3 regions of the Brevibacterium sp. LE-L genome follow, and region 3 is predicted to be linked to each of the others. Evidence: predicted binding sites of a transcription regulator. Region 3 holds the regulator's gene; each other region holds the start of a gene.
The links. The regulator HspR, encoded in region 3, represses chaperone genes until heat shock. The targets are predictions, from matches to a motif close to AAGTTGAGTCNNNNNGACTCAACTT.
Positions count from the first base shown of each region.

Region 1: the regulator HspR is predicted to act here: its motif matches at 2,471-2,495, upstream of ACQE2J_RS10375 (Hsp20/alpha crystallin family protein).
Region 2: the regulator HspR is predicted to act here: its motif matches at 2,586-2,610, upstream of clpB (ATP-dependent chaperone ClpB).

Region 1 covers NZ_CP189759.1:2,323,631-2,327,811, forward strand. The annotation lists gene ACQE2J_RS10360 (amidohydrolase) at 1-132, shown strand, start outside; gene ACQE2J_RS10365 (amidase) at 137-1,570, shown strand; gene ACQE2J_RS10370 (ferritin) at 1,708-2,223, shown strand; gene ACQE2J_RS10375 (Hsp20/alpha crystallin family protein) at 2,519-3,004, shown strand; gene ACQE2J_RS10380 (class I SAM-dependent methyltransferase) at 3,099-3,833, opposite strand; gene ACQE2J_RS10385 (aminotransferase class I/II-fold pyridoxal phosphate-dependent enzyme) at 3,988-4,181, shown strand, end outside.
Region 2 covers NZ_CP189759.1:484,726-488,906, forward strand. The annotation lists gene clpB (ATP-dependent chaperone ClpB) at 1-2,525, opposite strand, end outside; gene ACQE2J_RS02145 (Na+/H+ antiporter) at 2,679-4,181, opposite strand, start outside.
Region 3 covers NZ_CP189759.1:609,857-614,037, forward strand. The annotation lists gene ACQE2J_RS02675 (nucleotide exchange factor GrpE) at 1-677, shown strand, start outside; gene ACQE2J_RS02680 (DnaJ C-terminal domain-containing protein) at 857-1,876, shown strand; gene ACQE2J_RS02685 (heat shock protein transcriptional repressor HspR) at 1,891-2,331, shown strand; gene ACQE2J_RS02690 (DUF1206 domain-containing protein) at 2,406-3,281, shown strand; gene ACQE2J_RS02695 (LPXTG cell wall anchor domain-containing protein) at 3,404-4,181, opposite strand, start outside.

The sequences.
Region 1 (4,181 bases), 1.7 Mb from region 3:
GCCAAGTTCTCCGGCTCCGAAGCCCCCGCCGGCAACCACTCCCCGTTCTTCGCCCCCGACGACGTCGAGACCACATTGGAAACGGGCATCCGCGCCGCGCTCTCGGCGGTGCTGAGCAAGGTCGGACGGTGATCCGATGAGTGAGGAATCCCTGTGGTGGTCGACCCGAGAGCTCGCCGCCCGGATCGCTGCCAAGGAGATCTCGGCTCGCGAGGCGCTGGAGGCCCACCTTGAGCGCATCGATGCGGTCAATCCGATCCTCAACGCGGTCGTCACCCGCGATGACGAGGCGGCTCTCATCCAGGCGGAGGCGGCGGATGCGGCTGCGGCGCGCGGGGAGAGTCTCGGGGCCCTTCACGGGGTGCCGATGACGCACAAGGACACGCATGACACCGCCGGGATGCGCACGACCTGGGGCTCACCGCTCATGGCCGACCGTGTGCCCGAGTCCGACTCGCTCATCATCGCCCGGCTCAAGCGGGCAGGGATCACAACGACGGGCAAGACGAATGTGCCTGAGTTCGCCGCCGGTTCGCACACGTTCAACCCGGTGTTCGGTACGACCGTGAATCCCTATGATCCGACGAAGTCGGCCTCAGGGTCCTCCGGAGGGGTGGGAGCGGTGCTGGCCGCCGGCATCCAAGCGTCCGGCGACGGTTCGGACATGGGCGGTTCGCTGCGCTCCCCGGCCTCGTTCAACAATGTCGTGGGGATGAGGCCGAGCAACGGTCGCATCCCGCACATACCTCCGGCCGATCCGTATGCGTGGCTGGCTCAGGGCGGCTTCATGGCCCGCACGGTCTCCGACGTCGCTCTGCTCATGTCCGTGGCCGCCGGCCCCGATCCGCTGTGCCCTCGGTCCTGTCCGGAGCCCGGCAGCGTGTTCGACCTTCCTCAGTTCGCTCTCGGCGCTTCCCACTCCCCCGACCTCACCGGAGTCAGGGTCGGGTTCTCCCCGGATCTCGGCGGGCTCTTCCCGGTCGCCGAGGAGGTGGCCCGGATCGTTGCTGACAGTGCCGGCGTCTTCACCGATCTCGGTGCGGACGTCGACGACACGGTTCCCGACCTGCGCGACGCCGATGAAGTCTTCGGTGTCCGCCGCGCGCTGGACTTCGTCGGATCCTGGGGGCGGCTGGCTGCGGCCCATCCCGACCAGATCAAGGCCTCGGTCCGCTGGAACATCCGCATGGGGCTCGATCTCACCGGCGCCGAGGTGGCCTCGGCGGAGGCGGCCCGTGCGCGTCTGCACAGCGTAGTCGAACGATACTTCGCCGACCATGACGTGCTCGTGCTCACAACCTCTCAGGTGCTGCCCTTCGACGCGGGCATCGAATACCCGACCGAGATCAATGGCGTGCAGCTGGAGAACTACCTCGACTGGATGCGGTCCCTGTGCCTCATCTCGGCCACGGGCTGTCCGGCGATCTCCGTCCCTGCGGGCTTCTCCGCTTCGGGACTGCCGGTGGGCGTGCAGATCGTCGCCAGGCCGGGCGCCGATGTCGATCTGCTGCGCATCGCCCACGCCTTCGAAGTCGCCACCGGGCACCACGCTTCACATCCGCGGCTCTGAGGGCGAGTGCGCAGAGGTTTGGCAAACCTGCGTGGAGTTTGCCGAGCCTTTCCACACTGGAACGGTTCTAGAAAAGGTGTCACTATATTCTTGTACAGGCGGAATCGATCCGCTTGAGAATCGCAAAGGAGTAACAGATGCACCTGAGCCCCGCCATGCAGAAGGTCCTCAACGAGCAGGTCACCCTCGAACTCGAGGCCTCGCTGGTCTACCTGCAGCTGTCGATTCAGCTCGACGACCTCGACCTCCCCGGAATGACTCGCTGGATGCGCGCCCAGTCCGAGGAAGAGCAGGTTCACGCCGCCAAGTTCACTCAGCACTGCCTCGACCGCGGGTTCGCTCCTCAGATCGGCGATATCGCTGCTCCGAAGGTCTCCGGCTCGCAGCCGATCGACTTCTTCAAGGCCGCACTGGCCCATGAGGAGAAGGTCTCCGAATCCATCCGCAACCTCTACCGCACCGCTCAGGCCGAAACCGACCTCGACGTCCTGCCGCTGCTGCACTGGTTCATCGACGAGCAGGTCGAGGAGGAGTCGAGCATCTCCGAGATCATCGGCCGCCTCGAGCGCGTCGGCGAGGACGGATCGGGCGTGCTGCGCATCGATTCCGAACTCGGATCGCGTCACCCCGACATCACCGCCGACGGCGAGTGATCAGACCTCACGACGGTTGAGCCCGCTGCGCCCGCAGTGACGAAGGGCGGTCGATTCCCAGTGAATCGGCCGCCCTTCGTCGTTGCTGGAGACGAGACCAGAGCCCTCGGCTCGCTGGTCAGCGCACCGGAAGGAACGACTCCGCGAAGGACCGCCTCAGCGATGAGCACGGTGACGGCAGGCCGGTCACGCAGCACCCGAACCGGACTCGCAGAACTGTGAGTTTCATGAGTTCGGAATCATTTCAAAGTTGAGTGTGTTTGACTCAATAGAGCAACCGAACGAAAGGACGCACATGGCTACACGATTCGATCCCATCCGTGACCTCGACCGCTTCTTCTCCGAGGTCACTCGCACCCCGAACTCGACGACCCTGCCCATGGATCTCTACCGCGACGGCGAGGTCTTCATCGCCCGCATCGACATGCCCGGCGTCGACCCGAGCAGCATCGATGTCGATGTCGAGGACCGCACGCTCACGGTTCGCGCACGCCGCGAATCCGAGGTCGCGGACAAGGACGTGAAGTGGCTGACCCGGGAACGGACGAACGGCACCTACGCGCGCCAGCTCACGCTCGGCAACCGCGTGGCACTCGACCGCATCCGCGCCGACTACAGCGACGGCGTGCTCACCCTGACGATCCCCGTCGCCGAGGAGGCCCGCCCCCGGAAGATCACCGTGTCCCACACCTCCCCGTCCGGCAGCGCCGAGGTCGTCGAGTCGACATCGACCGACGGCGGACCGGCCGCTGACACCGCGACCGGCGGCTCTGCCGACTGATCGACCGGCAGATCCGACACGGCGGGCCGCACCTCGGGTGCGGCCTGCCGTTCGTCGTTGTCGGACACTCCTGCCCTTCCAGACAGCACCGCGCTCATGACAGCTCGAGCAGGTAGGCCAGACACATGTACGGGACATCCACGGTGCCTGAGACCGGATGTTCGTCGCGGAAGTATCCGCGCAGATTCGTCTCCACCCGGGTGCGGGTCGCTTCGTTCGATCGCAGCCAATAGGAGCGGGTGCGAGCGAGGTCGACGATGCCGTCGACGTCGAGTGGGGTCGTGAACTCGACGAGCCGATCGGCGATGAGTTCGAGCCCAGCACCCGGCTGCGGACGATACTGCGGACGGTAGACGTCACCGGCATGCATGATCCGGCTCAGACGAAGCACCCAGTCGACGCGCACGTCGAGCTGGTTGATGAGGATGAGCAGCCTGCCGCCGGGCACGAGGATCCGAGCGATCTCGGCGGCCGCGGCCGCCTCGTCGAACCAATGCCAGGCCTGCGCGACGGTGACGAGGTCGACGCTGCCTGCTTCCAGTCCCGTCGCTTCGGCCGTACCGACCCGACTGGGTGCTCGATTGCTCTCGAGTGCCACCGTGTCGGGGTCGACGGCAGTGACCTCGCTTCCGCGTTCGAGCAGCTCTCGGCTGAGAATTCCCGTTCCCGCGCCGAGATCGCACACCCGCAGACCGGCCCAGCCGTGTGTCCGGCCGGTGAGGGCGAGATCGACAGCGGACCCGGGATAGCCGGGACGGACCTCCTCGTAGATCTCGGCCTGGGCACCGAAACCGCGCCCGTGTGAGGCCCGCGCCCGTGGTCGCACCATCGTGTCCGCCTTTCGACTCATCGGTTTCGGCGCTCGACGTCACCGCTGTGCACAACTCTATCCTTGCCGCTCAGAACTGGGTCGATAGTCCACCGCGCCGGGCGGGGTCGTTAGGATGGAGGCACCGGCCCGATCCCAGCTCGAAGGAGCCCTCATGTCCTCACCGTCCGATCTGCAATCACGCCTCGATGAGGCGTCCGCCGCGTACGAGGAATTCGCTTCCCGTGGACTCAAGCTCGACATCACCCGCGGCAAGCCCGCTCCCGCACAGCTCGATCTCGCAGCCGATCTGCTCACCATGGTCTCCGGTGACGATGTGTTCACGCCCAGCGGGGTCGACACCCGCAA
Region 2 (4,181 bases), 130 kb from region 3:
TCACCGGCCAGCAGAGCGCGGGCCAGCTTGTCGCCGATCTCGCGCTGGACCAACCTGCGCAGCGGACGGGCGCCGAATGCCGGGTCGTAGCCTTCGAGGGCCAACCAGTCCTCCGCGCCCTGAGTGACCTCGAGGGAGATCCGACGGTCGCCGAGCCGCTTGGACATGTGTTCGATCTGCAGATCGACGATCGAGGCGAGCTCGGCCTGGCCGAGGGCATCGAAGAGCACGATGTCGTCAAGCCGGTTGAGGAACTCGGGCTTGAACGTCGCATGCACGACGTCGAGGACCTTGCTGCGCTGCTCCTCATTCGACAGCGAGTTGTCGACGAGGAACTGCGAACCGAGGTTCGAGGTCAGGATGAGAATCGTGTTCCGGAAATCGACCGTGCGTCCCTGACCATCGGTGAGCCGACCGTCGTCGAGGACCTGCAGCAGGATGTCGAAGACGGAGGGGTGCGCCTTCTCGACCTCGTCGAGCAGGACCACGGAGTACGGGCGACGGCGGACCGCCTCGGTGAGTTGGCCGCCCTCGTCGTAGCCGACGTAGCCCGGAGGGGCGCCGACGAGGCGAGACACGGTGTGCTTCTCACCGTATTCGCTCATATCGATCCTGATCAGAGCCTTCTCATCGTCGAAGAGGAAGTCCGCCAGCGACTTCGCCAGTTCCGTCTTGCCCACACCGGTGGGTCCGAGGAACAGGAACGAACCGGTCGGACGATCCGGGTCGGCGACACCGGCCCTCGAACGGCGGATGGCATCGGAGACCGCAGCCACGGCATCCTTCTGCCCGATGAGTCGCTGACCGAGGACGTTCTCCGCCCCAAGCAGCTTCTCGATCTCGCCCTGGAGCAGGCGTCCGGCGGGGATGCCCGTCCAGGAGGAGACCACCTCGGCGATGTCATTGCCTGAGACCTTGTCGGAGACCATCGGGTCCGAGTTCTGCCCGGCTTCGGCTTCCGCTTCGGCTGCTTCGGCCTCGGCGATCTCCTTCTGCACAGCGGGGATCTCTCCGTAGAGCAGACGAGACGCGGTCTCGAGGTCCGTGTCGCGCTGAGCCTTGTCGGCAGCGGAGCGCAGTTCGTCGAGCTTCGTCTTCAGCTCACCGACCCGGTTGAGGCCGGCACGCTGGGATTCCCAGGTCGCTTCGAGTCCGCGCAGCTCCTCCTCCTTGTCGGCGAGATCGGCGCGCAGGGCGTTGAGCCGTTCGACGGACGCGGAGTCGGTCTCCTTCGACAGGGCCATGTCCTCCATCTTCAGGCGGTCGACGGCGCGCCGGAGCTCATCGATCTCGACGGGAGCCGAGTCGATCTCCATCCGCAGCCGGGATGCCGCCTCGTCGACGAGGTCGATGGCCTTGTCCGGCAGTCGCCGACCGGTGATGTACCGGTTCGACATCGTTGCCGCGGCGACCAGGGCGCCGTCGTTGATCGAGACCTTGTGGTGGGCTTCGTAGCGCTCCTTGAGTCCGCGGAGGATCGCAATCGTGTCCTCGACACTGGGCTCGCCGACGAAGACCTGCTGGAACCTCCGCTCGAGGGCGGGGTCCTTCTCGATGTTCTCGCGGTACTCATCGAGCGTCGTGGCGCCGATCATCCGCAGCTCACCGCGGGCGAGCATCGGTTTGAGCATATTGCCCGCATCCATCGAGGAATCCCCGCCGGCCCCGGCACCGACGATCGTGTGGAGTTCGTCGATGAAGGTGATGATCCGCCCGTCGGCGTTCTTGATCTCCTCGAGCACGGCCTTGAACCGCTCCTCGAACTCGCCGCGGTACTTCGCGCCGGCGACCATCGCGGAGAGGTCGAGGCTGATGAGCGTCTTGTCGCGCAGCGACTCGGGCACGTCTCCGGCCACGATCCGCTGGGCCAGGCCCTCGACGACGGACGTTTTGCCGACGCCGGGCTCACCGATGAGGACGGGGTTGTTCTTCGTCCTGCGGGAGAGCACCTGAACGACGCGACGCACTTCCTTGTCGCGGCCGATCACCGGATCGAGTTTGCCCTCGCGGGCGACGGCGGTGAGATCGATGCCGAACTTCTCCAGCGACTGCATGGTCTCCTCGGGGTTCTCCGAGGTGACCTTTTTGCCGGCGCGCAGTTCGGGCAGAGCTGCGAGCAGCGCGTCCCGGCCGGCACCATTGGAGCGCAGGGCATCGCCGGTGCCGTCCTGGCCGGCAGCGGCGGCGAGCAGCAGGTGCTCGGTGGAGACGAACTGATCGCCGAGTGCGGTCATCTCCTCCTGCGCGAGATTCATCATCTCGAGCCCGGTCCGAGACAGGCTCGGCTGGCTGACTGAAGAACCGCTGACCGTGGGGAAGCCGCCGATCACGGCTTCGATGGCGGTGAGCACTCGCCGCGGGTCGGCGCCGACCTTGGTCAGCAGGGTGGCCGCGAGAGAATCGGGCTGGGACAGGAGGGCGGCGACGAGGTGCGCCGGTTCGACCTGGTTGTTGTGCCGGGCGACGACGTCGTTGACCGCAGTCTGCAGCGCCTCCCGGGATTTGGTTGTCATCTGTGCGTCCATGCGCAACTCCTTCGTGAAATCGTGTGCTGATCACAGCTCTCGAATGGGACAACACCAACAAAGTTGAGTCTATTCCACTCAACCTTGGATTTCAGCCGAGAATCTCGCCGAGGCGGCCCGCCGTCCCGTATCGCCGACACCAACGCGTCCGGCTCAGTTCGCGAGCACGGACTGGAGGTCGAAGCGGCGCAGGACCTTGTCAGCGATCTCCGGATCCGTGCCGCGTTCACGTCGGGCGGCGAGCACCTCGGCGCGGGCGGTCTGCATCGCCCTCTTCTGCACCTGCAGCATCTGCTCACGGTGTTCCTTGAACGCGGTCACCTGCTCGGAGTTCGCCTGGTCATCGGTGGTTCCGCTGAGCTGGTCGTGGAGGAGCTTGAACCTGGCCCGCAGCGGTTCGACCACCTCGTCGGGCAGGCTGTCGTCGTTCCTGATCTCGCGCATCGCCGCCTTGTAGGCGCGCATCGCGATCGCCTTCGTGGCCTGATGCTCCTTCTCCGCCTCGTCGTCGATGCCCAGGCCCGCCACCGCAGCGGGGAAGGTCAGTCCCGCCAGAACGAGGGTGACGAGCAGGACGATGGCCGCAGCGACGACGATGTAGGACCGGCCCGGAAACGGCATCCCGGATTGCGTGGTCGCGGGAATCGACAGGGCCAGAGCCACCGTGGCCAGACCGCGCATCCCGCCCCAGGTCATCAGGGTGGCATCGCGGACGTTCAGCGGAGCGGCATCGGGGTCGATCTCCCGGCGCTTGCGCTCGATGAGAGTGCCCAGGAGCAGCCAGATGAAGCGGACGGCGATGACGATGACGGCGATGAGCCCGCCGATGAGCAGCGCCCGCCCGAGATCGGCATGCTCGGATTCGATGATGAGACGCAGATCGAGTCCGATGAGGCCGAAGGCGATGCCGGTGATGAGCATCTCGAGGACCTGCCAGGTCGAGTTCTGGGTGACGCGTGCCGCGGAGTTGCCTTCCGTGTCGCGGCGACGGACCTCGAGTGCGGCGACGACGACGGCGATCACGCCGCTGGCGTGGAGGTGCTCGGCGACGAGGTAGACGCCGAAGGGCAGGACGAGCATCAGTGAGGAACGGGCGACCGTGTGGTCGATCTTCTCCATCACCCACCACGCCGCGAACGACAGGACCAGACCGACGGCGACCGCGACGGTGGCGGAGACGATGAATGACACAGCCAGATCTGCGTAGTCGACCTCGGTGCCGGCCAGCACCGCGGCCATCGCGGTCTGGAAGATGACCAGCGACGCCGCGTCGTTGAACAGTCCCTCGCTCTGCAGGGTCGACATGATGCGGCGCGGAATCGACACGGTGCCGGCGACCGCGTCGACGGCGACGGGGTCCGGTGGGGCGAGCATCGCGCCGAGGGCGATGGCCGCGGCGATCGTGATGCCGGGGATGAGGAGGACGGCGGAGCCTGCGACGGCGGCCACGGTCACCCCGACCAGGGCCACGGACATGCCGAGGATCGTGCGCCACCGGATCGCGAACAGTGCCCACGACGTCTTCTGCGCCGCGGCGAAGAGCAGGGGCGGCAGGAACAGGGGGAGCACGAGTTCGGGGTCGATGCCCACCTCGGCGAAGGTGGGGATGAAGGCACCGGCGATGCCGATGAGGACCATGAGCGCCGGCCACGGAAG
Region 3 (4,181 bases):
CCGAGGGCAACGACGAGTCGTCCGAGGAGCCAGGCTTCACTTTCAGTGACAAGCGCCGGGTCGATCCGAACACCGGTGAGGTCCGTCCCGAGGCCGACGCACAGTCGGCCTCGGCCGAGGCCGGCGAGGAGCCGACCGCGGACCCGAACGCCGAGCAGGCCGAGACCGCTTCCGCGGCCGATGCCAGCGACCTCGGTGTCGACATCCCCACCGATGCCTCCGGCCTCGAGGACACGGAGCCGGCGGACGAACCCGAGCCGGGATCGGAGGCCGCAGCGCACCTCGCTGACCTCAAGCGCATCAACGCTGAGTACGCCGCCTACCGGATGCGTGCCGAACGCGAACGCGAACGTGCGGCGCTCGGCGGCACGATCAAGGTCGTCGAGGCGCTCATCCCCGTGCTCGATGAGGTCAAGCTCGCCCGCGAGAACGGCGATGTCACCGGGCCTTTCGAGACCCACGTGGACAAGCTCGTCGACTCGCTGGCGAAGCTCGGCGTCGAACAATACGGCGAGGTCGGCGAGGAGTTCGACCCGAACGTCCACGAGGCGCTCATGCAGCAACCCTCGGACGAGGTGGAGAGCCCGACGATCTTCCTGGTCATGCAGCCCGGATACCGGATCGGGGAGCGCATCATCCGCGCCGCCCGGGTCGGTGTCCAGCAGCCGGAGGACTGAAACGACCACGATCGCCGAGGCGGCCCCCGGTCCCGTTCGTCAGTTCACTGACGTACGGGGTCGGGGACCACCTCGGCGGCGGTCCGGATCTTCGGGGCAGCGTCCCCGGGGATGCGGATTGTGAGGAGACAAGTGAATACAGTGCTGACAGGATTGATGGGAAGGAAAGGAGGTGCCAGGTGAATACCGGACCTCAGAATGATTGGTTCGACAAGGACTTCTACAAAACCCTCGGCGTCTCCAAGGATGCTTCCGACGCCGAGATCAAGAAGGCCTATCGCAAACTCGCGCGCAAGTATCACCCGGATGCGAATCCCGGTGATGAGAAGGCCGAGGAGAAGTTCAAGGAGATCGGGCAGGCCCACCAGGTGCTGTCCGACAAGGAATCGCGTGCCCAGTACGACCAGGTCCGCGCTATGGGCGGCGGTGCCCGGTTCAGCGCCGGATCCGGTGGGCCCGGCGGTGCCGGTGCTGGCGGATTCGAGGACGTATTCTCCGATCTCTTCGGAGGTGGCGGACGCACCCGGACCCGCACGACATACGGAGGCGGAGGCGATGTGCCTCCGGATCTGGCCGATCTGCTCGGCGGATTCGGCGGCGGTGGCGGCTACGGCGGCGGATTCGGTGGGGGCTACTCGCCCCCGGTCAAGGGTGGCGACATCAAGTCGACCACGACGCTGTCGTTCACCGAAGCGATCGACGGTGCCTCGGTGAAGCTGAACATGCCAGGCGGCAGACCGCTGACCGTGCGGACTCCGATCGGTGTCAAGGACGGGCAGAAGATCCGCCTGGCCGGCAAGGGCAAAGCCAGCCCGAACGGCGGCGAGGCCGGTGACGTGATCCTCACGGCGAACGTCAAGCCGCACCCCGTGTTCACCCGTGACGGCGACAACCTGCGCATAGATCTGCCGGTCAGCTTCGACGAGGCGACCCTCGGCGCCGAGGTCAAGGTGCCAACTTTGGGCGGGATGCCGGTCAAGGTCAAGGTCGCACCGGGGACACCCTCGGGCCGAACCCTGCGTGTGCGCGGCAAGGGCGTGAAGACGAAGAAGGGCACCGGCGATCTCCTCGCGACGGTCGAGATCGTGGCGCCGAAGAATCTGTCCGATGAGGCCAAGGCGGCTGTCGAAACGTTCAAGGCCGCCACCGAGGGCGAGGATCCTCGGGCTGGCCTGCTGGATCGGGCTAAGGCCAGTTGAGGTGGTGAATCACAATGCACATTTCATCGAGTGCTGCGGTGTATGTCATCTCGGTGGCCGCGGATCTGGCGGGGATGCACCCGCAGACACTGCGGCAGTATGACCGCTTGGGCCTCGTCACTCCGGAACGCACCGCGGGCCGCGGGCGGCGCTACTCGGGTCAGGACATCGCCAAGCTGCGACTGATCCAGCAGCTGTCCCAGGACGAGGGAGTCAATCTCGTCGGGATCAAGAAGATCATCGATCTGCAGAATCAGGTCGATGCTCTCAAACACCGCAATGAGGAGCTCGAGGCCGAGGTCCGTTCGCGGATGACGGCGCAGGAACGCGAGGCTCGCGTCTTCGCCGCCGGCACGGTGGGTGGAGATGTCGTCTCGATCTCGCGGGGGCGTCGCCCGCGGGGCCGCCCCGAACCGGGTGCTCTGGTGCTGTACAACCGGTATCGACGCGGCTGAGCCGGCGGCAGCCGGACAGGGACACGACGACACACAGAGACGCTGCGACACTGAGAACTGCGACACTGATCTCTGTGAACGAGAAAGAGAAGGTCCGTCAGGTCGCCGACAGCGCTGATACGGCGGCCCAGGAAGCCGCTGACAGCCGCTGGTTCGAGCGGGTGGCTCGTGCCGGCTTCCTTGCCAACGGATTGGTCCATGCCATCCTCGGTGCGACTGCTATAACGATCGGGCTCGGTCAGGGCGGGGGAGACGCCGATCAGGCCGGGGCCGTCGGCCAGATCGCTTCACAGCCGTTCGGCATGGTGCTGATCGTCATCTGCTTCCTCGGCTGTGCGCTGATGGCGTTGTGGTGTCTGGTCAATGCGTTCTTCGGCTCGGCATCGCTGCGTGGCGCAGGCACTCGAGACCCGCAGCAGAAGCAGGGGAGGAAGCAGTGGATCGACTTCTTCACAATGGTCGCTTCTGCCGTTGCCTATGTGGTGGTTGCCGCGACCTTTTCCCAGTTCGTCTTCGGAGGGGGAGCGGACTCGGGCAAGACGAGCTCACAGGACTCGACGACCGTGGCGAAAGCACCGGGTGGACTGTATGTCCTCATGGCCGTCGGCGCCGTGATTGCGATCATCGGCATCGTGTTCAGTATCAACGGACTGCGACGGAAGTGGAAAGAGGAGCTGCGTCGGCCGCGCAGCACGATCACTCGTTTCCTGGTCGGATTCACCGGCGTCGTCGGTTATCTGGGCAAAGGTGTGACGCTGCTGTCGGTGGGCATCCTCGTTGCGGCCTCGGCGGCCACCGGTGATCCGGAGGAGTTCACTGGAATCGACGGTGCGCTCAAGGGGATGCGCGACCAGCCCTTCGGGCCGTGCCTGCTGCTGGCCGTGGGGCTCGGTCTGATCCTCTACGGAGCCTTCCTCGCTCTGCGCTCGAGGTACGACCGCATGAAGTGAGCTGTCTGCTGCCTCCCCTTCTGACGACTACAAGAAGAGCGCGAACCCGGTCGGGTTCGCGCTCTTCTTTGTCTCACGCCCAGCTCAGTCGAGTTCGGGCGATTGTTCGCAGTTCGTCGCTATCAGATCTCAGCGGGATCCTGGGCGACCTTCTTGCGGCGCATGGTCAGTGCGACTGCGACTCCACCGATGAGGAGGAGACCTGCACCGCCGACGAGGCCGGTCAGCTCGGTACCGGTGCGGGGCAGGTCGCCGCCGTTGCCGGCATCTCCATTGTCGCCATCGTCGTTTCCGTCTTCGCCGCCGTCGCTGCCGCCTGCATTGGCATCGTCGCTGACGGAGAACTCACCGGTCAGTTCGTCATCGCCACAGGTGACGGTCACATCGTAGTCGCCGATGTAGGCCGAGGCGTTGGAGGCGCTGGTGCCGTAGACGTTGACGCTGGCCTTGCCCTCGTCGTCAGCCTTGACGGTCTTGTCGAAGGCGGTGACGTTCGACTCGCCCTTGGGGTTGACGAGGAAGCGGATGTCTTCGCCGGGCTCGCAGTTTTCGACGGCGAGGGTGACGCCCTTGTCTTCCTTGACGAAGTCAGCGGGGGAGATGGTCTCGGGGGAGACGGCCAGCTTGGCTTCGGCAGCAGGAGTGGTGGGCTCGTCGGTTTCGTCTTCGGTGATGGTGAAGGTCTGAGCATCGGAGCTGGTCTCGGTTTCCTGGTCGACGCCCCAGACGGAGTAGTCGCCGGCCGGGAGGTTGTCGTCGCCGTCGAACTTCAGGGTTGCGGAGATCTTTCCTTCTTCGTCGGCGTCGACTTCGACGGTGGCGAAGGGCGACTGGGCGGTTCCGCCGACGACGGTGACCTTTCCGTCGGGGGTGAAGCCCTCACCGGTGACCTTGATGCCG